DNA from 3 places in the Clostridium nitrophenolicum genome. Region 1 is predicted to be linked to each of the others. Evidence: riboswitches for the same ligand, from Rfam matches in the RefSeq annotation. Region 1 holds a riboswitch; each other region holds the start of a gene.

What was found. A riboswitch is a leader RNA that binds a small molecule or an ion and turns the genes downstream of it on or off. The one in region 1 is predicted to bind cyclic di-AMP.
Region 2: another riboswitch for cyclic di-AMP. It lies ahead of ACZ5N4_RS25270 (cell wall hydrolase); the one in region 1 lies ahead of ACZ5N4_RS11515 (cell wall hydrolase).
Region 3: another riboswitch for cyclic di-AMP. It lies ahead of dapB (4-hydroxy-tetrahydrodipicolinate reductase); the one in region 1 lies ahead of ACZ5N4_RS11515 (cell wall hydrolase).

What each region holds. Positions count from the first base shown of each region.
Region 1 covers NZ_AP042469.1:2,460,639-2,471,758, forward strand. The annotation lists gene ACZ5N4_RS11510 (glycoside hydrolase family 18 protein) at 1-33, shown strand, start outside; gene ACZ5N4_RS11515 (cell wall hydrolase) at 553-1,362, opposite strand; cyclic di-AMP (ydaO/yuaA leader) riboswitch at 1,364-1,494, opposite strand; gene ACZ5N4_RS11520 (hypothetical protein) at 1,855-2,304, opposite strand; partial or broken gene ACZ5N4_RS11525 (peptide ABC transporter ATP-binding protein) at 2,363-2,458, shown strand; gene ACZ5N4_RS11530 (DUF6483 family protein) at 2,498-2,845, opposite strand; gene ACZ5N4_RS11535 (SIMPL domain-containing protein) at 3,232-3,915, shown strand; gene msrB (peptide-methionine (R)-S-oxide reductase MsrB) at 3,976-4,434, shown strand; gene ACZ5N4_RS11545 (TetR/AcrR family transcriptional regulator) at 4,668-5,294, shown strand; gene ACZ5N4_RS11550 (GNAT family N-acetyltransferase) at 5,281-6,132, shown strand; gene ACZ5N4_RS11555 (ABC transporter ATP-binding protein) at 6,444-8,183, shown strand; gene ACZ5N4_RS11560 (4Fe-4S binding protein) at 8,330-9,724, opposite strand; gene ACZ5N4_RS11565 (FixH family protein) at 9,743-10,285, opposite strand; gene ACZ5N4_RS11570 (TQO small subunit DoxD) at 10,351-10,866, opposite strand; gene ACZ5N4_RS11575 (polyprenyl synthetase family protein) at 10,941-11,120, opposite strand, start outside.
Region 2 covers NZ_AP042469.1:5,342,294-5,353,413, reverse strand. The annotation lists gene ptsP (phosphoenolpyruvate--protein phosphotransferase) at 43-1,659, shown strand; gene ACZ5N4_RS25290 (DUF4652 domain-containing protein) at 1,825-2,592, shown strand; gene ACZ5N4_RS25285 (tetratricopeptide repeat protein) at 2,614-3,891, shown strand; gene trxA (thioredoxin) at 4,092-4,409, shown strand; gene ACZ5N4_RS25275 (NAD(P)/FAD-dependent oxidoreductase) at 4,535-5,386, shown strand; gene ACZ5N4_RS25270 (cell wall hydrolase) at 5,547-6,074, opposite strand; cyclic di-AMP (ydaO/yuaA leader) riboswitch at 6,077-6,203, opposite strand; gene cdaA (diadenylate cyclase CdaA) at 6,340-7,188, shown strand; gene ACZ5N4_RS25260 (CdaR family protein) at 7,158-8,399, shown strand; gene ACZ5N4_RS25255 (NAD(P)/FAD-dependent oxidoreductase) at 8,380-9,981, shown strand; gene buk (butyrate kinase) at 10,065-11,120, shown strand, end outside.
Region 3 covers NZ_AP042469.1:882,683-893,802, reverse strand. The annotation lists gene ACZ5N4_RS04070 (cell wall-binding repeat-containing protein) at 1-1,217, shown strand, start outside; gene ACZ5N4_RS04065 (YitT family protein) at 1,444-2,301, opposite strand; gene add (adenosine deaminase) at 2,515-3,549, opposite strand; gene ACZ5N4_RS04055 (hypothetical protein) at 3,728-4,408, shown strand; gene ACZ5N4_RS04050 (GntR family transcriptional regulator) at 4,492-5,124, opposite strand; cyclic di-AMP (ydaO/yuaA leader) riboswitch at 5,416-5,549, shown strand; gene dapB (4-hydroxy-tetrahydrodipicolinate reductase) at 5,555-6,370, shown strand; gene glpT (glycerol-3-phosphate transporter) at 6,421-7,758, opposite strand; gene pgtP (phosphoglycerate transporter protein PgtP) at 7,839-9,182, opposite strand; gene ACZ5N4_RS04030 (HAMP domain-containing sensor histidine kinase) at 9,392-11,120, opposite strand, start outside.

The DNA.
Region 1 (11,120 bases):
GATATGTTCCATATTACTAAGGTTATAAAATAATATAGGGGTAAAAGTCCGAAAGTTAACTTATACAACCGGATATGTTTCCAAGCTTCAGCACGTTAAAAACTTTTAGCCGGTCTAAAGCTTGTGTTTTAAGCAGAGAACCAAAATCTGTGATTTTGCGTGAATCGGTTAAGCAGACATACAAAATCTTTGATTTTGATATGGTCGCTTACTCAGTGAGTACTCCTCTGACATAAGGAAGAGGAGCTTCATATAACATTAAGGCGCTGTGCTCAGTTCGGACCAACATATCAATTACCATTAATACGTTGCTCGTGAAAAGCCATTCAGGCTTTTCACCAACTTAAAGTTCTAAGGTTCTCTTAAAACCCATCGCTAAGATTGACACAAAGTTTTTAAATCTACTTTAGCTTTGGAAACATATCCCACTGTATAAGTTAACTTTCTAGCCAATTTCCCTATATAGAATAAAGAACAAGAAGTATAATAAAAAGGTTACTGCACGCACAGTAACCTTTTTATTTTACAATATATACCTAATCTGTATTATGTTTAATTATAGTAAGAGAACACCATATTATCTACTCTTAATGCTACAGTTTTTGACCAAAGCCATGTATTTTTTGTACTATCATCAAAATAGTATAAAGCTCCATTCGTTGGGTCAGCACCATTTAAAGCCTCATAAGCTGCTGTTATTGAGTCTTGAGTAGCAGGTTTATTAATCCATCCATTTAAAACTGGTGAAAACTGGTAGTAACCAGCATCTTTTTGATATATTACATCGTTTATGCTCTTAGGGAAACGAGAATCTTGAACTCTGTTTATTACAACAGCACCAACAGCTACTTTTGCAGTATATGGCGCACCTTGAGCTTCAGCAGTAATTAATCTTGCCAAAAGATCTACGTCACTAGCAGTATATGAAACTACAGGTGTAGATACTGCAGGCTTTGATGGTGTAGATACTGCAGGCTTTGAAGGTTGAGCCACGGTACTTGATGCAGTTCCTGGTATATTTAATGATTGTCCAGGGTAAATTAGGTTGTCCCATTTGTTGTTAGCTTGTCTTAAAGAAGACAATGAAACCCCATATTTTTGTGCTATTAAGTAAAGACTGTCCCCAGATTGTACAGTATAAGTTTTTGCTGAAACGTTTAATACCTGCCCTGGATAAATAGTGCTGCTTGAAAGTCCATTATTCTGCATTATTATGTTAGCAGTGGTGTTAAAAAGTTTACCTATTTGATATAGTGAGTCACCATAGGTAACCGTATAACTAGCAGCATGTACAGATTTAGCAGATACAAGTGATAATGATAAAGTTAGCAACAATGCTCTTAATTTTTTTGATTTAAACATATTCTTCCTCCTCTTTTGCCTCCGAGGTTAGCTGACGGGTTCGGGTTGAGGTCCCCTACTTTTAAATCTAAAAGATTCACCCCTAAAATTAAATCCCCCGTACTCCAAATGGAGATTCGGCTTACTTGCAAGTGTTATTGTAACAATATTCGAGGAGTAATTCCATATAGGATTAATGGGATTAAGGGATAAAAAATCCATTATGGGAATTTACCAAGGGTCTTAAATTTACATATTAGACATCAAAATGTAAAATAGGTATTTAAGATAAGTATCAAATCTATTTATATAGAAAAATTGACCAGAAAGTTAACTTATAGGTCAGGATATATTTACAGTTCTGCAGTAAGATTAAATACTTTTTCTATGAGTCTTAGCGAGGAATTGCAGAAAAGACTTAGAACTTATATAGTGGTGAAAAGCCTAAATGGCTTTCCACGAGCGACTTATCAATGCTAATTGATAAGTTGGTCCGAATAGGGAGACTAAATATTATTTAATTTTGGATATGACCCAATGTTTATCGGACTTTTCGATAGTTAATTCAGCATTTACATATCCAGCATCAAGTTTAGCAGTCATTAGATGAAAATTTATTATTGCTTTATATGTGATGCGGTTGATTTTTTTATACTCAGTTATCTTATAACTTTCTATCCATGGACTGGAAGCACCAGTTATCCAGCTTGTATTATTAAGAGATTTCTCCATTTTAGCTTTTAGACTTTTACTAAGTACAGCATATTGTAAGGCACCATTTCTCGTCTTTACACCTTTAGCCCATATGTCTACAGCATCTTCAGGGGAAGCAGCACCAAATTCATTAATGGATTCTTTAAATAAGGTAACAACACCTTGTAATATATTTACAGTATTATTAGATTCATTTTCTTTATAATTTAAATAAGTATGCACTGTCTTTAATGATTTTAGATTAAACATTACAGTATTACCTCTTATAAAAATAGTTATTATTCATTATATTCATATAATAAACATAAGTGAAAAGGCAAAAGAAGGTAGGGCAATAATAGTAGTAACTCATGAAATGGGATTTGCTAGAGAGGTTGTAAATAGAGTGCTTTTTATGGCTGATTTTCTTCTACTATGCTTTAGAATCTATAATTTAATAGGCCTATAAATCAATTTTAAACTTTTGTATATCATCTAATCCTCGATAAATTTCTTTTCTTGGAAAATTGCTTTTATTTAATTCTTCATCACTCTTTTTAAGCAGTGAATTATAAAATTCAATTGCGACTTCATATACTTCAGGTGAATTATTCTTTTCTAATTCATCAAAAATTAAATCTTCTGCTTTATTATAATTTCCATCATGAAATAACTTGTTAAAAATTATTTTGAATGTATCTACTGAACTCATTTGGTGAATATTAACCTTCTCACTATACTTTTCTTTTTTATTAAAAATAATTTTTCCAAAGGTTTTCCCAAATTGTTCAATAAGCTTTTCGATATTCATAATACTCCACCTTAATTCTTTTATTAATGCCTGTGACAAGTGTATATTTATTATAACATAATTTATCCGATGTCTACCGCCACTAACACCCCAACGTACTCTGTGAAAGTGATTCGCACCAAATAGAAGATTTAGGCTCTCTGCTTTTCTTAAAGTTGGGGGTAAGTGGCGCTACGCCCCTGGATAACGGCTTCTAAGCTTCAGATGGAGTTTAAAACTACATCTGAAGCCAAGAATCCTGTTTATACAACCTTTCATACTTCTGAAATATTAAGTTAGGGGAATTAAAAAATTACTTTTCTAATATATATATAGGGAAACTAACTAGAAAGTTAACTTTTGGACAAGTAGTCCTATATTAAACGTATATTTAGGAGGGATTCATTATGCAAAGATACTTCTACAATTATCCATACTTAAAATATCCAAATACAAATGTTAAAAATAATCTTATGACTTTATATGGAAAGGGGAATATAAAGGTTAAGCCTGATATAGCAGTAGCTAGCATAGGAGTTATAGTAGAAAATAAAGATTTAAAAGTAGCTCAAGCAGAAAGCATCGAAAAAGCCAACAGAATATTAGATACACTTAGAAGAATGGGCATCAAAGAAAGGGATATAAAAACTGAAAATTACACCATAACCCCAGAATATGATTACATTGAAGGAAAGCAGGTGTTTAGAACATATAAAATTACGAACACATTTAGAGTTACACTAAGAGACTTAAGCAGAATTGGTGAAATCATTGATGCAGCTGTAGCTAGTGGAGCTAATGTTGTAAATAACATTACTTTCACCATTGACAATCCAGAAAAATACTATATCCAAGCATTAAAAATTGCTGTAAGAAATGCTTTAGAAAAAGCAAGAGAACTTGGAGAGACATTAAATGTTATTGTTAACAATACCCCAATTAGAATAATAGAAGAAAAGAAGGAACCTAGACCTGTATACCGCCAAGCTGTACTAGCAGCGTCAACTGAAGCTACACCTATAATGGAAGGGGTAATTGAAATTAATGCAGAGGTGAAGGCTATTTTTAATTATTTAGCTAAAACATTTTAAAGTACAGCTTGAATTATATTATCGACTTTAGATAAGCTAATACTAAAGGAGTGATAATAGATGAAGAAAGATGAAGTTCCAAAACCTAACAATGAAGAACTATTAAAAAAATTGAGCCCTACTCAATATAAAGTAACGCAGGAAAATGCCACTGAAAGACCTTTTGAAAATGAATTTTGGAATCATAAAGAAGCAGGATTGTACGTAGATATAGTATCCGGTGAGCCTCTTTTTAGCTCATTGGACAAATTTGATTCAGGTTGTGGATGGCCTAGTTTTGTTAAACCATTAGAAAAACAAAATATAAAGGAAAAGGCAGATTTTAGCCATAATATGCACCGCATAGAAGTTAGAAGTAAAAATGCTGATTCTCATTTAGGTCATGTATTTAATGATGGTCCACAGGATAAAGGTGGGCTTAGATATTGTATAAATAGTGCTGCATTAAGATTTATTCCTTTTAATGAACTTGAAGAAAAGGGATATGGAGAGTACGTAAAATTATTTAAAAGTAAATAGTTTAAAAAAAACAATTTGCAATTAAGTATTGTAAATTGTTTTTTTATTATAGTTGTACTAGGCCGAAAGTTAGTTTCTCTATATAGATATTCACCTGGATGTTTGACTTATTGTAAGTATTTATAGTTGTACCTCTTCTGTACTGTCAATAATTTTAGAATAGATATTGATATTATACATATAAAATGATATTATAAAATAAAAAACCGTCTGGTCGGTTTTGGAGGTTTGTTATGTCTCCTAAAATTAGTGAAGAATCTAAAACACAGAAAAAAAGCTATATAATTGATAATGCCATGAAATTGTTTTCACAAAAAGGCTTTGTGGAAACCTCAATGGAGGATATCGTAAAAGCTACAGGAATGAGTAAAGGGGGAATATATAATTATTTTAAGAGTAAGGAAGAGATATTTTTAGCAATTGCTGAGGACAGGTTTAATAAAAGACATAGCTTGATAGAGAGCTTTGAAAAATCTGCTAAAAGTACTGAGAAATTAAAGAAATATATTCAGTGGGTTCTAGGTGAATTGTTTGACGAAGATACATTGTTGAATGCCAAATTTACCTTTGAATTTTGGTCAGTAGTTTCAAGAAATCCAGAGACTTTAGTTGCAGCCCAAAAAAGATATACATTATTTCATAATGATTTAGCAAGTATATTGAAACAGGGGATTGACGACGGAGAATTTAATTCTAAATTGGATATAGATTCAATGATTTACATTATATTATCATCCACAGATGGAATTGGATTTTTCAATAGTGTTATGGGCATTTCTCTTACAGAAGCTATAATAGAAAACCATATTGATATGATATTAAGAAAACTTATTGGGGGAAATGAATATGATAATTTATAAAAAATGCTCAGAAGTAGATATTGACTTAGTTTTTAATGCTTTTAACAATGGATTTGAAGATTATATAATAAAAGTACAAATGTTACAGGAGTTTTTTATAAAAAGATTTTTTGGCTCAGAGGGAAATAGCTTAGATTTGTCCTTTATTGCATTAGATGAAGATAAACCTATTGGTGTAGTTCTTGGGGGAGTCAAAGTTTATGAAGGTATAAAAACTATGAGATGTGGTACATTAGCAATACAGAAGGGATACAGAGGATTAGGAATAAGTCAACAGTTAATGAAGCTTCATAAAGAAGAAGCTGTCAAACAAGGCTGCAGACAGTTGTTTTTAGAGGTTATTGTAGGAAATGATAGGGCTGTAAATTTTTACAAAAGATTAAATTATGAAAAAATATATGATTTAAGTTACTATATATTAGACGACATAAGTAAAATACAGAAGAATAACAAAATAAATTTAATCATAAAGCCAATGGATACTGCTGGATTAAAAGTTATACGAGAAAAAATATTAGATGTGCACATTAATTGGCAAAATGATGTAGATTATTTAGAGAAGTCAGAAGAGCAATTGACTTTAGCTGCATGCACTGAAGATAGATTAGCTGGAGTTATAAGTATGAATAAGAATGGCAAAATAAATTTTTTATGGGTAAATAATTCTTTTAGAAACAAAGGTGTTGCAAAAGAGTTAATATTGGAAGGAAGTAAAATCTTAAATTTATCTAAGGTCACGTTAGGTTTCCCAAATAATTCATCTATTCAAGGATTTGTAAATCATATTGGGTTTACACAGGATAAAATAGCACAATATGAAATGTACTATACATTATAAAAAATTTAATATAAGCCACAAAAAATAAAAAAATTATAAAATTTTCAAGTTTTTGTGGCTATTTTTATAAAAAGAGGTATATAATAATTCATTTTTCTTATAATATTGAATTTCTCCCTCATGTAGAGGTGGCTTTAAGTAATGTTATCGGCAATTTAGTTTTAGAATTACATAGAAGTAGAAATTTTTTGAAAAATTATTTTGCTATTGAATATTAATCCATAAGATGATAACTTTATTTTATTGTACAAAAAATAAATACTAATACAGTTTTGTGACAGATGTATTAATAAATTAAAGGAGGGACATAAATGGATACTTTAAAGAAGTTTATAGGATACTATAAGCCTTATAAAAATATGTTTTTTATGGACATGTTTTGTGCTCTTACACTTTCAGCAATTGATCTTGTGTTTCCAATAATAGTAAGATATATGCTGAATGATGTATACACAAATAAAACTAGTGATCAAATAATTAAATTTGTAGCTCTAATTGGAGTTGCTCTGCTAGCAATGTATATAATAAGATATTTTTGTCAATATTATATAACTTCATGGGGACATATAATGGGAGCTAAAATGGAAGCGGATATGAGAAGTGATATTTTTAATCATCTTCAAAAGTTATCTTTTTCATATTACGATAACAATAATACAGGCAAGTTGATGTCTAGAATAATTACTGACCTTTTTGATATATCGGAATTAGCACATCATGGCCCAGAAGATTTGTTTATTTCTATAATTAAAATATTAGGTTCATTTATAATACTTATGAATATAAATGTTAAGATTACTTCGGCATTATTCTTTTTAACTATGGTTATGTTATATTTCTCATACTTCTATAATAAAAAAATGAAGTTTATCTTTATGAAAAATAGACAGAAGATAGCAAATGTTAATGCTCAAATTCAAGATAGTCTTTCTGGTATTAGAGTAGTAAAATCATTTTCAAATGAGGAAGTTGAAAATAGTAAGTTTAAAAAAGGAAACATGGAGTTTTTAGAAACCAAAGAAGCAGGATATTTTATTATGGGAAAATTCTTTAGCGGAAATGGTTTCTTTCAAGGTATCTTATATCTTACTGTTATATTATTAGGTGGAATATTCATTAGTAGGGGAGAAGCAAAGGTATCGGACCTAGTTATATATATTTTATATATAAACATATTTTTAAGCCCTATAGACAAACTAGTGAATTTTACAGAGCAGTTTCAAAAAGGTATTACTGGCTTTGCCAGATTTTTAGAAGTAATTAATACTGTACCAGATATAATGGATAAGCCTAATGCTGTAGAATTAGAAAAAATTAAGGGTGAAATAGAATTTAATGATGTATCCTTCAGCTATGATGATAAAAGTACAATATTAAATAATGTAAATATAAAAATTAATGCAGGAAGAAATATTGCACTAGTAGGACCATCAGGAAGTGGTAAAACTACCTTCTGCAGCCTTATACCTAGATTTTATGAAATAGATAGTGGCTCTATAAAAATAGATGGAAAAGATATTAGAGAGATAAAATTAAAATCTCTAAGAAAGGTTATAGGTATTGTACAGCAGGATGTATATATGTTTTCAGGCACTATAAAAGAAAATATTGCATACGGAAAACCTGGGGCATCTGATAAAGAAATAATTGAAGCAGCTAAGAAGGCAAATGCTCATGAATTTATAATGAATTTAGAAGATGGGTATGATACTTTTGTTGGAGAAAGAGGAGTTAAACTCTCTGGTGGACAAAAGCAAAGAATATCTATTGCTAGAGCGTTCCTTAAAAATCCACCAATTTTGATCCTCGATGAAGCAACATCTGCTCTCGATAATGAAAGTGAAAAATATATTCAAAAATCTTTAGAAGAGCTTTCAAAAAATAGGACTACTATAGTCATAGCTCATAGATTAAGTACTATAAAAAATGCGGATGAAATATTAGTATTGACAGAGGATGGTATTAGAGAATCAGGAACTCATGAACAGCTTATGCATAAGAAGGGTATATATGCTTCTTTATATAGTTTACAATTTGAACAAGTTTCGTAATCAAAACTATAAAGGAATGCAAAAATATTTGTTTGTACAAGTACTAGAGGAAATTAATTTAAGGTTGGTTATTTTCATAAATAACCAACCTTAAATTTTTCAATTAAATTATGACAATTATATTATATACGACAATCTAAATATAATTACATACGCATTGCCATTGGGAGCATGAATAGTATTATATTTATAATAGCTAATACCAGAATTAATACTCCATATACTATAGAAGATCCTTGAGACTTACTATTCTTACCGCCATAATTGCTCTTAGAAATTCTGTATGCAGTATATATTGAACCAATAGCACCAAGAACAATTAAAGCATACTGAAGAACTTGTATTGTGGCAGTATCTAAAATAGCAGCTGAACCATGCATTTCCTGTCCGAACAATGCCATGAAAGTAAATAAAATTGATTTGCCTTCTGCTAGTAAGTGGAATAAGTTGTGAGCTATATGAGCAGTCATATCTAGCGGGATGATGGCATATCCAAATTTAGCAAAGTTTTGTTTAACGGAATCTCCATTAAATTTCTTAGCAATTAATCCTGTTAATGATAGCATTGCTATAGGAATTAACATTGCTATAATAAATGTTATAGTGAAGGTTACGTAGTAGCTATCAGTACCAGTAACTTTTTCAAGCCAATTTAGAATAGACTGCCATATACTAAGCATAGTTATATTTTGTACAAATACGATACCCATAATAACAACAGCAAGGAATGATTCTTCCAGTTTAGGTTTACGAATAAACCATAATTCTCTGGTAGGTATACGTCTTGATATTCTAATAGAATTATTTGGACAACTCTTTACGCAGTTTCCGCAGAAGTTACACTCCGCATTAGTATCCATAATTCTTGGAAACTCAAACATAGGACAGCCTGCTGCTTTATCATTTCCTTTATAACAAGCAGCCACATTACATTTAGCACATTTTTCAGGAGTAGCTCTAAGTTCCATCATACCTGCTCTAGTATAGTTAGCGGATAACCCGCCTAAAAAGCAGATATACCTACACCAAGTTCTACGTTCGAATATAGCGCCAGAAGCAATTACACCAAGAGTAATTAATAGGAGTAGGTTACCAGAACCTCTTGGTGATTCAACAACACCAAAAATATGATCACTCCATGTAATTAAGATGAATATTGCATCAATAATCCAAATTCCATATTTCTTTAAAAACTTAGGTACGGGACGATTATTACCAACAAATTTTTGGACTAAATCATTAAGTGTTCCAAAAGGACAAATTGTACACCAGAATCTACCTAATAATAGCATTATAATTGGCAGTACAGACCACCATAATACCCATGTAGCAGCGGTACCGAAATTATCATGTGCACTGGTAGAACCGAATAGAAGTTCATAGACTATAAATGCAAATATTATTGCGACTGGCCATTGAAAAACACCAGGATACCATTTACTTTTCATAAAACTTGCAAACTTTTTGTTATCTAAGAGGTTTATATCATCTGATGAGGATGTTTTTTCTTCATCGATTAAAGATGTCTTTTTTTCTGCCATAAAACATTACCTCGCTTTCTATGCTTTTGCAGTTTTTTTATTCTTTTTCTTTGTTATCCCAGCAGTTACTATAATTAAAGTAGTTACTACTAAGAAGCCTCCAACCACAAACCAGTTAGGACCAGAACTTATTACGTCTAAACTAAAATCAGCCATTTTTTCTCCATTATTTGTTGTAAAGTCTGCTTTAACTTTCCAGTGTCCTTTATCGCTAAATTTTACAGTCCCAATATATTCGCCCTCTTCATGACCTGCTTTAAATTGGATTACTTCAGGTTTATCATCTTTCATATTGTGACCACTCATATCACTATCTGCTTCCATCTCGGCAGTAACTTTTACATTTGCATTAGCCATAGGTTTATCTTTATCATCGTATAATTTCAATGTTAACTCATTTTCGCCTGTCTTAGCCTTATCTTCTGCTAGAATAAGGGTTGCTTTAACTCCATCAACTCGCTGTTCTATCTTTTTTCCACCACCATCAGCTAATACTGATGTAGATAAAGTTAAAACTAATGCTGAAATAACTGTTAAGTTTTTTAGTAATCTTCTTTTCATTTTTTAAATCCTTCCTTTACTATAGTCTAATATTTTGTCTTTTGAAATTGGCAGTAGTAATGAACCTATGTCACTGCCTTTACAGTAGAGTTTTTATTGAAAAGTTTGCTTAATTTAGGCAAGATAAATCTATCAAGGCCAAATAAGTAAGCATTTGCTCCAGCTGCCATAAGTAAAATTGCTGCAGTATATAAATTAGGGTTTGTACTAGTTGTTCCAGCTAGCATATAGTTCAAGTTCATAAAAGCTCCGGCAAGAAGACCTACAATAGTTAGGGCACCTAGAATTAGAGAAATACCTACTAACACCTCACCATAAGCTACTAAATAGCTGAAAACTTTTGCATTAGGTAAAGCAACACTTTGAATAAAGCTAGCATACCAACCCTGTACTAAAGGATGATCACCGGTTGCCTTAGCAAGTGCTCCTTTTAGAAAACCTGTAATTGCTACTCCAGCTTTGCTGCCCACCCAGGCTGGGTTAGATATCTTTTCAATGCCTGCAGATATCCATTGATAACCAAGCCAAATTCTAAGGATTGTCCATAGAATGGCAAATCTTTTGTCTCGAAAAATTTTCATATTTATACACACTCCTGTCCCTTAACTTTGAATTTTATTTGTTGTAATATGAATAAGTAATATTACTGTCATAACTATGATTCATTTTGCACATTAGGACTGTAGAAATCCAAAACATAGTCTACTAACATAATTAAATTTCTCTTATATATTGAGTCTTTTAAAGTCTCAATAGAAGATTTGGCAGCATATGCAAATTGAAAACCTTCTTCAATAGTTACATTTTTCATTGCAACAGGGTCTCCGTCAATATA
Region 2 (11,120 bases), 2.9 Mb from region 1:
TGAATTTAAATAGATAATTATTTATTTTGAGGAGGAAGAAAAATGAAAATAGGTATTGCAGCTTCAAAAGGATATGCTATAGGTACAGTTGTAGTAAAAGAAGAAAATGAATTAAACATAGAAGAGAGAGTAATAGAGAATGTAGAGGCTGAAAAGGAGAGATTTAAAAAAGCTCTAGAAGCTTCTAAGGAACAGCTATTAAATATAAAAGAAAAAGCAGCAAAAGAAATGGGTGCAGACAAGGCGGCGGTTTTTGAAAGTCATGCAATGCTATTAGAAGACCCAGAATTTGCAGGTGCTGTTGAAATGGGAATAGAGAGTAATAAAATCAATGCTGAAAAAGCACTTCAAGATGTTGTAGATATGTACGCTGGAATATTTGCAGCTATGGAAGACGAATACATGAGGGAAAGAGGCGCTGATGTAAAAGACGTTGGAAAAAGAGTTCTTGCAAACTTACTAGGTAAGATATCAGGAGATTCAGATTTAATGGCAGAAAATACAGTAGTTGTTGCACATGACTTAACACCATCTGATACTGCTCAGCTTGATAAGAGCAAGGTTGTAGCATTCTTAACTAACATAGGAGGAAGAACTTCACATAGTGCAATAATGGCAAGAACTTTAGAAATTCCAGCTGTAGTTGGATTGCAAGATATAACTTCATCAGTAAAAAATGGAGATACCATTATTGTAGATGGTATTGAAGGAGTTGCCATAGTAAATCCAGATATTGAAACGATAAAAAAATATGAAGCAAAAAAAGAAGCTTTTCAAAAAGAAAGAGAAGAACTTAAAAAATTAATAAGTGTTAAGACCGTTACTAAAGCTGGAAAGCGTGTTGAAGTTGCGGGAAACATAGGAAAGCCAGAAGACGTCCATCAAGTGCTAGCAAACGGTGGAGATGGAGTAGGCTTATTTAGAACTGAATTTTTATATATGGATAGAGATGATATGCCAGGCGAAGAAGAACAATTTGAGTCATATAAATATGCAGTAGAAAAAATGGAAGGAAGACCAGTAGTTATAAGAACACTTGATATAGGTGGAGATAAAAAACTTCCATATTTACCGCTTCCAGAAGAGATGAATCCATTCCTAGGTTATAGAGCTATAAGAATTTGTCTAGATAGAAAAGATATATTTAGAACTCAATTGAGAGCATTACTTAGAGCTTCAGCTTTTGGTAATCTTAAAATAATGTTCCCAATGATAGGATCATTAGAAGAGTTCTTACAAGCTAAAGAAATTCTTAAAGAGTGTATGGAAGAGTTGAAAAAAGAAGGAAAAGATTTCAATGAAAATCTTGAAACAGGAATAATGGTTGAAATACCTGCTGCAGCAGTTTGTGCAGATGAACTTGCTAAGTATGTAGACTTCTTTAGTATAGGAACTAACGATTTAATTCAATATACTTTAGCAGCAGACAGAATGAATGAAAAAATATCATACCTTTATAATCCAATGCATCCTGCAGTATTGAGACTTATAAAAATGACTATAGAAGCAGCGCATAAGGAAGGTAAATGGTGTGGAATGTGTGGAGAGATGGCTGGCGATGAAAAAGCTATCGCTACATTAGTAGAATATGGATTAGATGAATTCTCCATGAGTGCATCTTCCATATTAAAAGCAAAACAGTTGATAATGCAAAATTAATTATATAGTTTACTTAACTTAACAAAAATAAACCCTAAGCCAGATAAAAATCAAGCTTAGGGTTTATTTTTGTTAAAATATCAACTTTAAGGTATAATTTTAGTATATAATATAAGATATAGAACTAAAAATATTATTATTTGTACTGTATAAGGAGGAATTTATATGAAGAACTTGAAAATAAAAATATGTGTACTATGCTCTGTATCAATGATATTAGCATTTGGACTTACTGCTTGTTCAAATAAACAAGATAAATCTACTGCTGTAAATAATGAGACATCAGTACAACAAAATAATAATAATGAAAAGACTAATGATAGCCAAAATAACTCTAAAGAAACAAAAAATAATACAAGCACAGTTAATAAGCAAAATGCTAACATACCTAAGATTGTAAAACAGCAAGCTTCTAAAGAAACTAAAATAAGTTTTAATACACCATGGATAACTAGTAGCAATGGAAATAATGCAGCTTGCATAGAAGGAAGAGGTTCAGAAGCATTAGAAGAAGGTGTAGGAAAAATATTTGTAAAGGATAATAACGAAAATATCTTTAGCTTTGAAATAGCGGATAACCAAAAAATTTCACCAAGATATATAGAATGGGCAGATAATGAAAACTTAATGGTAATAATAGGTTCAGCTCACGGTACTGTTTCTAAAGGAGGGAATTTATATTTACTTAATGTTACTACAGGAAAATTATCGTTGATTTTTCAAACTCCAGATAAAAAACAACAAATTATGTCAACGAAAAAGAATGGTAATAATATAAGTCTAAAGGTAAATGTTTATGATGATGACGACTATAATAAATCACATGTAGAAAATTGGACTATTTATTCTTTTGATATAAATCTGAATAAACAAATGGAAGTAAAAAGCTCTACAGGAAAGCTTATATATACAATTAATGGAGCTAACCAGTAGATAAACCGAGGAGAATGATACATGGACAAATCCAAAAAAGCATACATTAAGGCATTAGAAAAGTATAATAATGGTTATATTGATAAGGCTATAGAACTCAGTGAAGAAAGTATTTCATTAGATATAAAAAATGCTGCAGCTATTAACTTAAAAGGTCTACTTTATTATCTAAAAGGTGATTTGGATACCTGTCAGAAGCTTTGGAAAATGAATTGCCAAGTGAATAAAGACGGAGTTTCAGAAAGATATTTAAGTGATAGTAAAAAAGATAGCGAAAGACAAAGGCTTTACTGTGAATCTTTAAGGCTTATTAAAGAGCTAAAAATAAATGATGCTTTAGGAATTTTGGATCAGTGTTCGCAAAGTGACTATAATTATATAAACGTAAATAACTATATCACAATTTGTTGCATAAACAAGGGTAATTATGATAAGGCACTTTCTCATATTGAGAAGGTGCTAAAGATTGACAAAAATAACGATATGGCTAAAGAAAACAAGAACGAATTAAAAAAATTAGGTATGATTAATTCAAAAGTAGATGCAAAGAAAATAGCCTGTGCATTTGGTGGAATAGTATGTATATTAGCTTTCACTTTAGTAGTAATAAATTTTGCAAAACATGATACTATAAGCAGGCTATTTATGAATGTGAATAATGTTAAAAGTACTTTTAAAAATAATGATACAAAAAAAGAGACTAGCAAGAGTGCTATAAAAGAAAGTGATGTAGCAAAAAATAATGCTGCAAAAAATAATATAGCAAGTGTCAAATCAGAAGCTCAAGTATTTCCAGCAGATAATATAAAAAATGATATTGAAAACAAAAATTTTGAGAATATATATAATGAATATATGAATTGGAAAGATAAGAACCTGTCTATCAATGATAAGCTTACTATATCAAAAGCTTATGAATTGTTACTTCAAGAAGGTATAAATTACTTTTATAATAAAGGTTCTGAATACATTAATGCAAAAAATTATTTAGAAGCTAAGGAATATCTTTTGAAGGCTTATAATTTAGGGGGACAAAGTTATTTGTATTCTCATATAATCTATATGCTTGGAAGTAGCTATGAATTATCCGGTGATGCTGAAAATGCTATAAAATATTATACACAATATGACGAAAATTTTAGCAATGGAGATTATGAAGAGACTATTCTTTATAACTTGGTAATAATATATAAAGATGTAGATAAAGATAAAGCAAAGAGTTACAGCCAAAAACTTATAGATAAATATCCAAACTCTATTTATAATAACTCTATAACAAAGGCATTAGTAAGGAATTAGACTAGTAATATTTTAATTTTATAATATTAATAAATATTTTGCTCATACATATAATTAAAAATAAAGAATAGACTAACTATGTAAAGTAATGTAGTTTATTTATTTGGATAATAATTATTAAAAACCATTGACTATGTTTTTTATATAGGATAAAATTAATATATAATATACCTAATAGGGGTATAAGTGGAGGTGGAATTATGATAAAAGAAATTAAAGACGAAAATTTTTCTAGCACCGTTGAAGGTTCTTCAGTGCCTGTAGTTGTAGATTTTTGGGCTTCTTGGTGTGGACCATGCAAAATGCTTGCTCCAATAATAGATGAAATAGCTTCAGACCTTGGAGGCAAAGCTCAATTCTTCAAATTAAATGTTGATGATAATCCTGTTACATCAACTCAGCATAGAATTTCAAGTATACCAACTGTAATGGTATTTAAGGGTGGAAATATAGTTGAGACGATAGTGGGCTTTAGACCTAAGGAAGCAATAAAAGGTTTAATAGAAAAGCATATATAATCTATGATTTAGAAATGACAAGTTAACCATAATGTTAATTTGTCATTTTGTATTATAATCTTTTAAGTGTTTAATATATTTTAAAATATACAAATTATTATAAGTACAATTAGGGAGTGAAAAAGATGAGATATGATATAGCTATTGTAGGTAGTGGTCCAGCAGGTTTATCAGCAGCGATAAATTCTAGAGTTAGAAATAAAAATATTATCTTATTTGGAAGTGCGGATTTTAGTAATAAGTTAATTAAAGCTCCTAAAGTAAATAATTACTTAGGCTTTTATGATATTACAGGAACTGAGTTAAAGGCTCAGTTTGAAAAGCATATGAATGTTATGGATATAGGTGTAACCACTGAGAGAATAAACAATATTTATGCAATGGGTGATTATTTCGCTTTAATGGTAAATGACAAAATGTATGAGGCAAAGTCAGTTATTATTGCTACAGGCATGGAATATACAAAACCATTGAAGGGAGAAGAAGAGTTTTTGGGAAGAGGAGTAGGATATTGTGCAACCTGTGATGCGCCTCTTTACAAAGGAAAGGTAGTAACAATAATAGGATATAATAAGGATGCTGAGGAAGAAGCCAATTACGTAAGTGAATTGACAGAGAAATTATATTACGTACCGATGTATAATGGAAACTATAATTTGAGAAATAACATTGAGACGGTTAATGATAGACCTTTAGAGATACAAGGGGAAGATAGAGTAAGCAAAGTAATATTGAGAAATGGAGAATTAGTTACTGATGGAGTATTTGTATTAAAGGATAGCGTAGCGCCAAATCAACTTGTTCCAGGCATTGCTATGGATAATGAACATATAAAAGTAGACTTAAACATGAAAACTAACATTCAAGGATGTTTTGCTGCAGGTGACTGCACAGGCAAGCCGTACCAATATATGAGAGCTGCAGGTCAAGGTCAGGTGGCAGCATTAAGTGCTGTTTCATATTTAGATTCAATTTAGGTAAAATTAAATAAAAAATAAGCCGAGAATATACCATTTTATCGGCTTATTTTTTATTTTCATGTGATTTAATAAACAAATAGCCTCATGCATATACTAAGATATGTATGAGGCTATTTATATATGTGCTTAGCTGCCTATAGCTAAAACAAAAGTATGTCTAGTTAACTACAAAAAAAACGTGATTTCCAATGGTTTTAACATTCTTTTTATTTATATTTTTCATCCATTGAGATGTAGCTATCTTAGGATTGTAGAAGAAAACTGCCTTTTCAGTAGGATCTTCTCCTTTTAATGCTTGGAATACTGCCTTATAGCAATCTTCATCAGGAGCTGCACTTATATTTCCATTTATTACGCAAGAAAAGGCTCCTCTTTGTTTAACTACACCTTCTACGGTTTTGGGGAATTCCGGATATTTTAAGCGATTTAGTATTACAGAAGCAACAGCTACTTTGCCTTCAAAAGGTTCACAGTTACTTTCTGCATAAACTACTTGAGCCATTAAGTGTATATCTTTTTGAGTAATATATACTTTTTGGTCTGAGCAGTTAAAAACTTGAACTACTTGATCTTGTTGATTAAATAATGTCGAATCCGAATTATTTGAATCCATGGCATTTACCTTGTTAACAGATAAAAGTAAAAGTGTCAACAAGATTGTTATAAAAAAAGTAATTTTTTTCAATATAATCCTCTCCTTTTACCTACGGGGTTAGCTGACGGGTTCGGTAAAGGCATAACCTACGCAAAATGCGATTCACCCCAAAATTTTGGTTTCCCCGTGTTTAATAAAAAACTTAGGCTAATGGTATTGTACCCATTAATTCAAAAAAAATACAGGGTATAACTTTTTTTATTAATATTTTATAAAATAAACTTGAGTATTGAAATAAATAACATTAAATAGTGTATAATTGTAAATAGGTATTTTTATAAGGGCGGTGAAATGGGTGGAAATATTAGATATTGTAGTTAATTCAATTAAAAATATGGGCATATCTTCCATAATGGATATATTGGTAGTTTCATATATTTTTTATAAAGGTTATATGCTGATGAGAGAAACTAGAGCTGAACAACTTTTAAAGGGAATAATATTTATAATATTACTTATTCCGGTCAGTAGCTTTCTCAATTTGACAATGCTAAATTGGATTCTAACTAAAACATTAACGATAGGAGTTCTTTCATTTATCATCATTTTTCAACCAGAAATACGTCGTGCTTTAGAGCACTTAGGAAGAACTGCATTTAATGATAAACACATTTTAGAAGATGAAGAAACAATGGAAAGAGTTATAACTGAAGTTGTAAATTCTATAGAAAATTTATCTGATACTAGAACAGGTGCGTTACTAGTAATTGAACAAATGACAGGCTTAGGAGATATAATAAATACTGGGACTAAGATAGATGCAATGGTGTCTTCTGCTCTTCTTGAAAATATCTTTGTGGTTAACACTCCACTGCATGATGGAGCTACAATAATCAGAAATGATAGAATTGTGTCTGCAGGATGTTTTTTGCCACTAACTAATAATCAAGAAATAAACAAAAAGTTAGGAACCAGACATAGGGCAGCTATTGGTTTATCTGAGAACTCTGATGCCCTAGTTATAGTGGTATCTGAAGAAACCGGTAATATTTCACTTGCGGTAAATGGTGTTCTTACAAGAAATTATACGAAAGAAAGACTTAAAGATATTCTTATTAGAATAATTAAGAGAAGACAGCAAAAAAAGCTGACTTTTAGAGAGCAGGTGATGGTATGGAAGAGAAAAATAAAAGGCAGCAAATAATAATTAGAATATGCTGCGTTATCACATCAACTATACTATGGTTATATATTTTTAATGTAGAAAATCCTATGAGAGAGCGCAAAATTTCTGTACCAGTACAAGTAATAAATAAAGATGTATTATCACAATCAAAGCTGGTATCAGTAGGGGAAGAACAGTTAAATGCAACTCTAACAATAAGAGGAAATGCTTCGGATATATATTCGGTAAAGCCTGAAGATTTTAAACTGGAATCGGATGTAGGAGCATATGTGGTAAAAAAAGGAGAAAACAAAATTCCAGTTACGGTGAGAAAAAGCCCTGAAAACGTAAGAATAGTAAATAGTGAAAATTTATGGGTGACAATAACACTAGATGAGCTAAAGCAAAAAACTGTATCAGTTAAGGTAATAACAGAGGGCAAAACTAAAGAGGGATTTTTTGCAATGCAGCCTATATTAAAAAGTACTGAAGTAGAAATAAATGGTCCATCAGATGCAATTAAATCTGTAAGTAGTGCAGTTGCCAGATGTGATTTAAAGGGTTCTACACAGGATGTAAAGGCGTTAGTATCTCTTCAACCAGTGGATTCTTCTGGGAATGTAATAAAGGATGTATCTGTAAAACCAGATTCGATACAAGTAACTGTACCAGTTAAAAAGATTAAAAATGTACCTATAAATTTAAAATTACAAGGGAATTTAAGCAATGAAGGAAATATAAAATCTATAATTCCTGTACCTGACACAATAGATATAGCTGGAGATGAAAAAGTAGTTTCCAATATAAAGGCTTTAGATACAGAAAATATAGATGTAAGCAAGTTATACAATAAAGATACTGCAGAGGTTAAAGTTGTTATTCCCCAGGGTGTCACTCTTGTAAATAGCAATGGTACAATTAAATTAAAAATTAATTTAGATAAAACTGTGCAGAAAGACTTTAATTTAAATATACAGACAAAGAATTTAGGGAATAACTATGCTGTAAGCTTAGATGTTGATAAGGTTAATATAACTGTTTCTGGCTCCGAAAGTACAATAAATAACTTAAAACCAGAAAATATTGAGTGTTATGTAGATTTAAATTCTCTATCTGAAGGTGAGCATGTTACTAATGTTATTCTAAACTTACCTAGCGGAATATCTAAGGTAGCGCAGAATCCGGCTACTGTAAAGGCAGTAATAACTAAAAAAATATTGGAGGGCAAAAATGTCAATCAGAATCAATAATATAACAATTAATATAGATGAAGATATAGAAGTTTTAAGAAATAAAGTAGCAAAAAGGCTAAGAATATCTGTTAATGATATAGAAAATTTTAAAATAATAAAGGAATCAATAGATGCTAGAAAAAAAGATTTAATTAAGTTTAATTATGCTGTTGAAATAAAGTGTGATAACGAATTAAAAGTAATAAATAGGATAAATGATAAGGATGTTAAAATACAAGAGGAAAGACATAAAGAAGAGTTTAAATTTGGCACTAAAAAAATGGCATATAGACCAGTTATAGTTGGAATGGGGCCTGCAGGTATGTTTGCAGGTCTTTTGATGGCGCAAAAAGGATATAAACCATTAATAATAGAACGAGGAGAAAAAGTTGAAGAGAGAACAGAGACTATAAATAAATTTTGGAGTACAGGAGAGTTAAACACTGAATCTAATGTACAATTTGGAGAAGGTGGAGCAGGAACTTTCTCTGATGGTAAGCTTACAACAAGAATAAAGGATACTAGATGTGATTTCGTGTTAGATGAGTTAGTTAAAGCTGGAGCACCTGAAGAAATTATATATAGCGGAAAGCCACACGTAGGAACCGATATATTAAAAATTGTTGTAAAAAATATAAGGGAAAAGATAATAAAGTTAGGTGGAGAAATCAAATTTAATAATAGACTAGAGGACTTAATCATTAAGGATAAACAATTGAAGGCGATTGTAGTAAATGGAGAGGAAATTCCATGTGAAAGCTTAATATTAGCTATTGGGCACAGTTCGAGAGATACTTATGAAATGTTATATAGAAAAGATATATTTATGGAGCCAAAGGCTTTTGCTATAGGTGTAAGAGTTGAGCATTCTCAAAAGCTAATAAATTTAAATCAGTATGGGAAATATGCTGAACATCCTAGGTTAAAGGCTGCAGATTACAGGCTTACACATACAACTAAAGCAACAGGCAGAGCTGTTTACAGCTTCTGTATGTGTCCAGGAGGAGAAGTGGTAGCGGCTGCTTCGGAAGAAGAAAGACTTGTAACAAACGGAATGAGTTACTATAAGAGAGATGAAGATAATGCTAACGCTGCTATTGTAGTTACCGTAGGAGAGCAGGACTTTGAAGGAGATACACCGCTAAAAGGTATGGAATTTCAAAGGCATTACGAAAAGTTGGCATATACGCTAGGTGGAGGCGGATACTTTGCACCTATTCAGTTAGTAGGCGATTTTATAGAGGATAGGGTATCTACTAAGTTAGGTGATATAAAGCCAACGTATAGACCGGGTTATGAATTCAAAGATTTAAGAAAATGTCTTCCAACTTATGTTTCCGAATCGCTAAAAGAGGGGTTAGCCAATTTTGATTTTAAAATCAAGGGCTTTGCAAGCAACAACGCAATTTTAACTGGAATTGAAACTAGAACTTCTGCCCCAGTGAAAATAACCAGAAATGATAGGCTTGAAAGTGTAAGTTTACAAGGCTTATATCCCTGTGGAGAAGGGGCTGGCTTTGCTGGCGGAATAGTATCTGCTGCAGTAGATGGATTAAAAGTTGCAGAAAGTCTAATGAAAGAGTATTGCCCATTATATTAAATTTTCTGAAAAATACTTTTTTGCGATATATCTGCTAAAATATAAATGAGTATATTAAAACGGTTTCATGGGGGTGTTATCATATGGATATTAAATATCTTATTCTCGTAATAAATCCTGGTTCAACCTCTACAAAAATAGCATTATTTAACAATGAGCAGTGTATAGCTTCTGAAAATTTATCACATAGTGTAGAAGAAATAAAGAAATTTAACAGCATTTATGAACAGAAAGAAATGCGCACAGAAGTTATAATGGAGTGGATTAGAAAACAGAATGTTTCCGTTGAAAGCTTATCAGCAGTAGTAGGTAGAGGTGGACTTTTAAGACCAATGCCAGGCGGGACTTATAAAGTTACAGAAAGAATGCTGGAAGATTTAAAAATAGGTTATCAAGGTCAGCATGCTTCAAACCTTGGTGGAATAATTGCATATACAATATCTAAAAAAGCAAACATACCTGCATTTATTGTTGATCCTGTGGCAGTTGATGAAATAGAAGATGTAGCTAGGATATCGGGACTACCAGATATTCCACGAAGATCACTTGTTCACGCATTAAATATAAAAGCTGTTACTAGGAGAGTGTGTACTCAGTTAAATAAGGACTTCAACAAAAGTTCCTTTGTTGTAGCTCATATAGGTGGTGGAATATCAATATCGCCAGTTAAAGACGGTAGAATAATTGATATGAATAATGCTAATGAAGAAGGACCTTTTTCTCCAGAGAGAGTAGGGGGACTTCCTGTAGGAGATCTAGTAAAGCTCTGTTACAGTGGTAAATATACATATGATGAACTAAAGAAAAAGATGATAGGTCAAGGTGGACTTACGGCATATTTAGGAACTAATGATGGAAGAGAAATTAATAGAAGAATAGATGAGGGCGATAAAAGAGCAGAGTTTATTCTGAATGCCATGGCTTATCAAATTGCTAAAGAAATAGGAGCTATGTCTGTAGAATTAAAAGGACAAATAGATGCAATAATATTGACAGGCGGTATGGCTCACAATAAAAAGCTCACAAGTTTTATAGAAGAAATGGTTAAATTTATTGCTCCTGTGACAGTAGTTCCAGGAGAAGATGAGATGTTAGCATTAGCTCAAGGTGCATTAAGAGCACTAAAGAGTGAAGAAATA
Region 3 (11,120 bases), 1.6 Mb from region 1:
GATATAGCACTAATGCAGCAATTTTAAATGAATTTTCAAAGGATATAAATTTTAATAGTGTTTATTTTGCAAGTGGTGAGAATTTTCCCGATGCACTAAGTGGATCTTCTGCAGCTGCAAAAAATTCTGCACCAATTGTGTTAACGGATGGTTCCTACTATAGAGCTAAATCTATAATTGAGTCTAATAGTGAGTCCATTTCCTTCCTTAAACTGCTTGGTGGAACCTCCATTATACCTGATTCCTTAGTAGAAAGAATACTTAAACCATCTAAAACTCTTTTAGGCTATAGCACATATTATTATCCTGGAGATAACGCTTCCTATAATTCACTAGTAAGTAATTCCGACTTAATAGATGAAATAGCAACAGATACCTTTGATACTGATGGATATGGAAACTTAAGCGGCGATATACCAATAGATCAATTAAATTATGCTTCTAAAAATAAAATCTCAACTTTAGCTATGATAACTAATAATTTTGATGGAGATATAGCAAAAAGTGTACTTGAAAACAGCAGTAATAGAAATAAGTTGATTAATAACATACTTAACATGTTAGTTGCGAATAACTATAAAGGAGTTAATATAGACCTAGAGGGAATTTATTATTATGACAGAGATTATCTTTCTACTTTTATGAAAGAACTTTATAATGTTCTTCATTCTCAGGGCTTTGAAGTAACAATAGCAGTTCCAGCTAAAACTAGAGATAGTATTAATGATAACTGGGCTGGTGCTTTTGATTATGCTGAAATTGCTAAGTATTCGGATAAGATCATACTTATGACATATGATGAACATTGGTCCGGTGGAACACCTGGTCCCATAGCATCTATAAATTGGGTGCAGAATGTAGTAAACTATACTCTTACCGTCGTTCCAAAAGATAAAATAATAGTTGGCATAGCTTCCTATGCATACGATTGGACATCCACTGGAGAAAAAGCCGATGCATATGGCATTCAACAGGCATATAACATAGCTGCAAAATATAATTCTACTGTAAAATGGGACTCAACTTCTAAAAGTCCTTACTTTAACTACACCGATAGCTCAGGGGTCTATCACACAGTTTGGTTTGAAAATAGTACAAGCATAGGCTACAAATTAGATATTGTAAATAATTGCGATTTATCTGGAGCAGCAATGTGGAGGTTAGGTCTAGAAAATAGCGATTTCTGGTCAACCATTGCTTTAAGACTAAATAAATAATGATTTTATTCAATTGAATATTTTATTTTATAAAGAATTTCTTAGATTCAGATTTGAATCTGCAACTTATCTGAATCTTGGATAATTCTTATCCAGTGCATAATAATTAATTAGTTAAACTTTAATAATTATTATATAGATTTTAAATTTATATAGAAAAGGGGATGTAAATATACTAATAAAAATAAAATTTATTTACATTCCCTTTCCTATATTGTGCTTTTCTTTAATGAATAGCTCGTTTTCTGTGTATTTTCCCCGATACTTCTACACTCCCAATAGTAACAAGAGCATTTTCATCGAAGCCATGCACAATTGATTTCAATTTAGATATCTCTAGACGTGTTACCACAACATATATTACATTTGTCGGCCTTCCCATATATGCTCCTTTACCTTTAAGCAGAGTAACACCTCTACCAAGCCTGGCCATTATAGCCTCGGTTATATCAGTATATTTTTCTGATACAATAAAAACGGCCTTCGATTCATCTAACCCTTCAACAGTAATATCAATAACCTTAAATGCAATAAAGTATGCTATTAATGAATACATAGCTCTATCCCATCCAAAAATAAAACCCGCACTACTTAGTATAAATAAGTTGAAAGACATTACTATTTCTCCAATGGAAAATGATGAGCTTTTATCCATTATAATAGCTACAATTTCTGTTCCATCTAATGAACCACCATTTCGTATTATCAGTCCAACACCAGCTCCTACTATTATACCTCCAAAAACAGAGGCTAATAATACATCCTGAGTTATACTATCTATAGGTTGAAAAACTGTTACTCCAATTGATAACATAGTTACTGAAAATAATGTAGAAAGTGCAAAGGTTTTTCCGATTTGTTTGTATCCTATTAACAAGAAAGGGGCATTCAATATGAAAATATATACTCCTAGAGGAATTTTGGTTAAATAATTTAAAATAATCGAAATACCCGTTATTCCTCCATCTATTATATTATTAGGTATGAGAAACACTTCCAAACCAACTGATACTAAAGTAGCTCCCAACATCATAAAGAAAATTCTACTTATTACTCTAAAATGCTTATTATGCTTTTCTGTCATATATTACCTCCCTTACTTACTTATAATATTATATGGTGCTTTTTTATTCTTTGTTAAAATAATATATTACTTTAACAAAATTACTTATAATATAATATACTTATATATATACAGATTAATGTTTTATTTTTAAGCAAAAATTTTCTTTACATATAAATAAAACTGTTGATGATATTATGTTTTATAATACCACCAACAGCTTTCATATTATTGCTAAACAAGTTTAAGTTTTCGTAAAGCATCATCGTATTCTTTTATTAAAATAATTTTTTCTTCCTTAGAAGCAAAAGAAGCTTCTATTCCATTTTTTATTACCTTTAATATATCCTGCAGCGTAAATCCCTGCTCTTTTATTAAATAATTATATTCGTCAATTATAGATACATTTGAGACAGTAATATTATCTGTATTTATTGTTACAACTAATCCTTCATCCAAATACGTCTTTACTGGATGTTCATTGTAAGACTCAACAGCCTTTGTGTTTACATTACTGGTTATGCAAACTTCTAGAGGAATCTTATTGTCCTTTAGATATTGGACTGTATTTTCATCCTTAAATGCATATACACCATGACCAATTCTTTCTGCGTGCAATAATTCAATAGATTTTATTATGTTCTCATGTATACCAGTTTCACCTGCATGTATAGTACAATGAAATCCATAACTATTAGCTAAATCAAAAGCTTCTTTATGAAGTTCTGGTGGAAAATCATGTTCATTACCTGCTAGGTCTACTGCAACTATTCCCTTATTAAGATATCTTTTAGATATTTCTACTAATTGCTTACTTGTTTCGATGCTCTCATGTCTCATGGCACATACTATTAAATTGGACATTATTCCATACTTTTTCTTACTATCTTTCATTCCCTTTAAAACTGTCTCTATAACCTCTTCTGCTGACATCCCTTGTTTGGTGTGAAAAAATGGTGCAAATCTTATTTCGATATATCTCACATTTTGTTTTGAAAGATCTTCTAACAATTCACAAGTTATTCTATATATATGTTCATGTTTTTGCATAACTTTTATTGGTAAATCAAATTTATCTAAGTACTCTTTTAACGAATTACACTCTCCAAGGATTTTCACACATTTTTCAAACTCTAATAATTCTTTTGTTGGAATTTCAATATTTTCTTTTTCAGCAATATCAAGTATAGTTTCTGTCCTTATGCTGCCATCTAAATGGCAATGCAATTCTGTTTTAGGTAAAGCCTTAACAATTTCTATCAAATCCATTATATCCCGTCCTTCTAGTTAACATTTAATGTACAATACTATATCTTATTTTTATCTTGGGATATATTTTATCACAAAAGCTTAAGCCCTGCATTTTTTTATTTAAAACTAGATTTACAGTCATTACCAAAAGTTTTAAAATTATTTATAACAAATAGTTTAAATGGGGGATGTGGAAATGAATAACTGTATACTAATTAAAGATTTTAATTTTTCTATAAATCCTTATGAAATATCAAAAAAATTAAATCTTTCTCATGATAAGAATATTAGAATCGTAGAAAGTTTGGCAAAGGAAGCTGAAAAGATAGCGGTTCCTAAGACTGTTTTTAAGGAATGTTTTATATGTAAAAGAGGAGATAACTTTGTAGCGTTAGATGGAATAAGATTTAATAGTAGAGTTATTAGTATAAACTTGAGTTCAGAAAACAGAGCTTTTCCCTATATAGTTACTTGTGGTACCGAACTCAAACATTGGTGTGATTCTAATAATAATAAATTTGAAAAAAAGGTTGCTGAATTTATAACCCAAGAAATCTTAATTCAATGTCATACCCTACTTAAAAATTACATAGAAAAAAACTTTAATACAGGAAATTTAGCAAGAGTAAATCCAGGTTCCACTGTAGATTGGGATATTAAAGAGCAAAAAAATATTTTTAGTATCTTAGGAGATAAAGTTATCTCTACAGGAGTTGTCCTTGATAGCAATTTCTTTATGTCTCCCGAAAAAACCTACTCTGGAATTTATTTTCATAATGAAACTGATTATAAGAATTGTTATATGTGTAATGCTAAGGTTTGTCCTTTAAGAGAAAGAAATTATGATGGTAGTTACTACGATAAATACTTTAAATAGAAAATAGTTATATATATGCAGAAAAAGAACATCCGTGGATTTCATTTACGTAAATCTACGGATGTTACTTATGTTGAATTCAATTATTTATTCTCTTCATAAAGAAACTTTTTAATTCTATAATAACTATATTCATCACCTATTGCTATGAAGATATCACCTTCTTCAAATATAGCATGAGGTCCTGGAGAAAGTATCAAATTCCCTTCCCGTCTTATACCTATTATGGTAGCACTTGTATTTTGCCAAAACTTGCTTTCCGATATAGTCTTTCCAATAATATTGAGCCCTTTATCTATTTCAAACTCAAAAGGTACAAAAGGATTAGTACTGGCAAATCTATTGGAATAATCTATAAGTTCTTTAATTACTCCTTCTATTTTTCTTTCTAATACATTTTTCTCCTCTAGCAAATCTAATACTTCTTTTCTTAAGGAATTCACAGAACCTATATCTTTAAATTTATCTATAAACCTTAAACAGTTATCTACGGATTTAACAGTAATTCCACTGCCTTTTGTTACTTCTACTATATCCATTTCATTCAAAAGAATGATTGCCCTTCTAATAGTTTCCGGTGAGACGTTATAATGACTTGCAAGAGATGATCTTCCATAAAGTTTATCACCTATAGAAAAATCTCCACCTACTATTCTATTTGCTATATCAATTGCAATCTTTTGATATACAGGTTTCGTCACATACTCTTCTGACATTTTAAATTTTGTTTTAAGATGTACTTCATCTTAAAACAATTCCCCCCTTCAAATATGTTGGATTAATTAAATCCATAAATAGTATAGGTTATTCTTTCTATTATGTAAATAATAATTTAACAACTTAGCTAAACTTATAATGAATAACTTTATCTGGATCTTGATTTACATTAAAATAAGAACATTTAGAATTTTGTACAAAATGTAAACTAATACTCAAATTCGAAATAGTTACATTGGTTATTAATGACATGCAACAACTTGTATGTTATAATAAAGTTGTTACTATATTTTGAAAGAACGCTGAATCCTAAAAAGAACGGGGGAACCAATACTTCGGGGCGAATCTCAATTGAGATTGGGTAGGAATAAACCTCCCGTCCGAGTCCGTCAGCTAACCTCGTAAGCGTCAAAAGAGGGGGTATTTTATATGATTAAAGTAGGCTTAATAGGTTTAGGCAAAACAGGACAACATATAGCAGAGGGAATTTTAGAACAAGCTAACATGGAAATTGTGGCAGTAATTTGCAGTGCAGAGAGTTCAAAAAAAGGAATGGACTTAGGAGAATTACTTGGAAAGCACAAAACAGGAATAAAAATAAGCACTTCTGATGAGCTGGAATCTATTATTTTTAAAACTAAACCTGATGTAGTTATAGACTTCTCAAGTCCTAAATCAACTATGGAAAATGTTATAACACTATCTAAAATGAAGGTGAACTTGGTTATAGGCACTACAGGTTTTACTAAAGAAGATATTGATAAGCTTCAGAGTATAGCCTATAAGTTTAGCAACGGTATAGTGTACGCACCCAATATTACCTTAGGTGTAAATGTAGTAATGCTTTTAAGTAATATTGCAGCAAATATATTAAGTAACTACGATTTTCAAATTACAGAGATCCATCATAAGAATAAAAAAGATGCGCCTTCAGGTACTGCTTTAAAACTATCCCATGAAATAGAAAATGGACTTGAAACAGCAGGAGTATATAATAAAGATATACCTATTCATGCTGTACGTGCTGGCGGCGTGGTAGGAAAGCATGAGGTTCTTATAATTGGAGAAAATGATAAAATAGAGATAAGCCATGAATCTTTTTCAAGAAAAGCTTTTGCACTAGGAGCTGTTAATGCAGTAAATTATATTTATAAAAAATCTGGATATTATGAAATGAAAGATATATTGGACCTTAAGAAAATATTGTATGGATATATTAATACTTTAGAAAGTGCCTTAGGTTAACAAAAATAAATTTAATTTTAACTCAAAAAATAGGGTTTCAAAATGAAACCCTATACAGTTACCTCTGTATTCTCATTATATTTAGATCTATCATGAACATTCCAAGTAAAGGATAAAAATACTATAGCAAGTACACAAGATACTAAAAGTAGCATAAATCCGCCGTTCCAACCAAACCTATCTACAATTATCCCCATTACTATTTCAGCTACAACCTGTCCTCCCATATATCCAAAAAGGCCTGTAAAACCAGCTGCTGTACCGCCTGCTTTTTTAGGAACCATATCTAATGCGCTTACACCTATAAGCATTACTGGTCCATATATTAATGCACCTATAATTGCTAGTGTAATATTTATAACTATAAGACTACTGCTGTTCCAATAAACGAATACACCTAACGTAACGCCAATCATACAAATTATACCCATTGGTGCACGACGACCGTTAAATAATTTATCACTTATCCATCCAACTATTATAGTTCCTGGAATTGCTGCATATTCATATATCTGAAAAGCTATAGCTGTATCTTTACGAGTAAAATGCTTTGCTTCTTGCAAATATGTTGGAACCCAATTTATAACTCCATATCTAACTAAGTATACAAAAACGTTTGCAATGGCAATAAACCACAAATACTTATTATTCAATACATACTTAAATAGTATTTCTTTACCTGTCATTTCCCTTTCTCTATCATCTACATTTACTTCTGGATAATCATTTTTATATTCTTCTATTGGAGGAAGTCCAACAGATTGTGGTGTATCCTTAGCAAATATAATAAATAATATACCACCAACAATAGCTATTATAGCTGGTAAATAAAACAAACCCTTCCAACTTCCAAACATTGAAACACCAATTAAAGCAATAACCGCTATAAATCCACCACCGACATTATGGGCAGTATTCCAAATAGACATTTTAATTCCACGCTCCCCATCGGAGAACCAGTGAGTCATTGTTCTTCCACATGGAGGCCATCCCATTCCTTGAAACCAACCATTTAAAAGCATTAATATAAACATAAAAGTAATACTTGATGTAATTGGGAAAAATAAATTTACAACTCCCGAAAGTATTAAACCTGCTGCTAAAAAGTATCTTGGATTTGACCTGTCTGATAGATTACCCATAACAAATTTACTTATTCCATAAGATAATCCAAGAGCTGAAGCAACAAATCCCAATTGTGTTTTAGTAAAACCTTGAGTTATTAAATAGGCTTTAGCTAAAGAAAAGTTACTTCTAACAAAGTAATAGATAAGATATCCTATATAGATACTTAAAAACACCTGTATTCTGTATCTTTTATAGGCTGAATCGATTTTTTCTTCTGGCAGCCTACTGATATGAGGTGCAGGCTTAAAAATTCCAAACATTTAAAAAGTCCCCCCTTGTATTGTAATATATTTAAACTCTAATTTTAGAGCTTTTCACTTTTTTATGATATAAATATGAATTAAACAAGGTATTCCTCTTCTTCATTAGTTTTTTCTCTATCATGAAGATTCCAAGTTAACGCAAGAAATAATGTTCCTAAAATACAAGCACAAACAAGCATCATAAAAACTAAGTTCCAGCCATTGTATTTAAGGATTACACCTATCAGCCAATCTCCCAAAGCCGTTCCAAATAAATATCCAAACAACCCTGTAAAACCTGCAGCTGTCCCAGCGGCTTTTTTAGGCACTATATCTATCGCTGCAATTCCAACGAGAACTACAGGAACATAGATCAAGCAACCTATAAGCATTAAAGCTATTACATCAACACTATAATTATCTGCTGGATTCATCCAATAAAGTAATATAGCCAGTGTCACAAAAGTCATGCAGATGGCTGAAATTGGTCCCCTTCTACCTTTAAAGTATTTATCACTTAACCAACCTGAAACTAATATTCCTGGTATGCCAGCATATTCATATAAAGAATAACATCTTTGTGAAAGCCATTGAGGCGCTCCCTTTACCGTAGTAAGGTAAAAAGTACACCAATCTAAAACTCCATAGCGAACCATATATACAAATATATTAGCTATAGCTAAATACCACAAAAACTTGTTATTTAATACATACTTAAACAGTATTTCACTTGCGCGTAATTCTCTTTCTCTGTCTTCTACACTTGCTTTCGGATAATCATTCTTATACTCTTCAATTGGAGGCAGCCCGCATGATTGAGGCGTGTCTCTTAAAAATATAAGACAAGCTATACCTATACATATAGAAATAATTGCGGGGAAATAGAATAGGCTTTTCCAGGTACCAAAAATAATTATCCCAATACCTGATATAGTAGCCAAAACTCCTCCTCCCAAATTATGAGATACATTCCATATAGACATTTTCACGCCTCTTTCTCTATCTGAAAACCAATGAGCCATTACTCGTCCACAAGCTGGCCATCCCATCCCTTGAATCCAACCGTTAATAAACATGAGAATTATTATTAAATCTATGTTTGATGTAATTCCTAGCAAAATACTGATAATACTGGATAATATAAGACCTAAAGGCAAAAATATTCTAGCATTGCTTCTATCAGAAACAATCCCCATAAAAAATTTACTTAACCCATAACTGAAAGGTAAAACTGAGGCAGCAAAACCTAATTTTGCCGTGTCTAAACCTTCATTTGTTAAATAAGGAATTGCTAGTATAAAATTTTTTCTTACAAGATAATAAGCTGCATATCCAATAAATATAGTTGTAAGTACTTGGAAACGTAATTTTCTGTATTCCTTGTCTATATTTTCTTCAGATAAATAAGGTTTAGCAGCTGATGGTTTTAAAAAATTAATCATCTTTAATTAACTCCAAATCAATAATATTTTAATATTTAAAACCATATATAATATTTATATAACAATATTAACAATATTAACATTGTTAACACTTTTAACATTATTAACATTATATATAATTTGATACCCATTGTCAACGTTTTCTGAAATTGCCATTTTTTAATAATAAGACTTATTAGTTAATTTTAGTTAGTTTCTAATCTGCTTTTTTATTTATTTAAGGGAAGCTGTATAATAAATTCACTGCCTTTATTTAGCTCACTATTTAAATATATACTGCCTTCTAATTCAGACACTATATGCTTTACAATAGCTAAACCAAGTCCTGTTCCTCCTTGATTACGACTTCTAGATTTATCTACCCTATAAAATCTCTCAAAAATTCTTGCTACATCTTCTTTTGGTATACCAACACCATTATCTTTTACACTAACAAAAGCCATATCTTCTTTTATATATGATAAAACTTTAATGCTTCCTCCTGGCTGTGTATATTTTATTGCATTATCTATAAGGTTGATTACAGCCTGATTGAACCAATCCTTATTTTTTACATACAATATAAAATTTTTCTTTATGATTAGATCGATACATATACTCTTTTTACTTGCTGAAGGAGTCAACATATATACAATATTATCTAACTCTTTATATATATTTACTTCCTCTAGATTGTTTAAAGAAGATTGATTTTCTAAATGAGACAACAAAAGTATGTCCTCTATAAGCCTTTTTAATCTTTCTACTTCCTCTGTTATAATCCCTAAAAACCTTTGTCTCTTTTCCCTATCCTCTCCTGCCTTTCTTTTTAAAGTGTCTACAAAACCAATTATAGTAGTTAGTGGTGTCTTTAATTCATGAGAAACATTAGCGACAAATTCACTTCTCATTTTTTCAAGATGCTTCATTTCTGAAATATCCTGTAAAATAATAACTATACCTTTTTCATGTGCCAAGTTTTCAATATCATAATCTATTAAATTAGTATATACTTTATATATTTTATCATCACTATCCGTTAGCTTTAGTTCTCTTTCTTTATGTATGTTATTATTAAATGTTTCTTCAATTAAATTATAGAGTTCTTGTGATTTTATACTAGACTTTAAATTATGTCCTATATTAAAGTTTTTATCTAACTTTAGTATTTTTATTATTGCAGGGTTTGAAAGTATTACATTCCAGTTGATATCAATTACTAATATTCCATAAGTTATACTATTTAAGATTGAATTTAGTTCTAAGTTTCTATAATTTAACTGTGATACTACATTATTTATTGTAGAAGACATATGGTTAAAACTATCTGCAAGCTCTTCAAGTTCATCCTTTGTACTGATCCTTACCTTATAGTTAAAATTTCCTTTTGATATTCTTTTAGCTGCATTATTTAACTTCTGCAATGGATTCATCATATTATCTAAAAAAAAGCATCCAATGACTACCGCTACAATAACACCTATAAGTATGGAAATTAAAGTACAGCTTAAGAATACTTTATTAAGGTTATCAAACCCCTTAAGAGACACTCCAAGCCTTACTATAATTGCATTATCATATATTCTTACTGGACTTAATGCTACATAAAGAAACCTCTCTCCTTTAATTCTATTGTATCTGTCACTGACAGCTGATTTGTTATGTAGACAATTTTGTATCTCTGGTTTATCAAGCTGATTTTCAAATATTAAGCTGCTACTGGAATCCGCCAAAACATTGCCCTTATCATCTATAAAAGATATTTGTGCATCAGTTTGAGAAGAAAATTTTTGTGCCATGACAGGATAGTTAACTTCAGCTCTTTCATCTACTAAATTTAAAAGCGTATTAGTAATCAGTTTGCCATTACTGATAAGCTTATCTTGAAGGTTTTTTACATAGTAGGTTCTTACAAAACTTAAGCACAATGCTCCTGTGATTAAAGAGCCTACCATTACT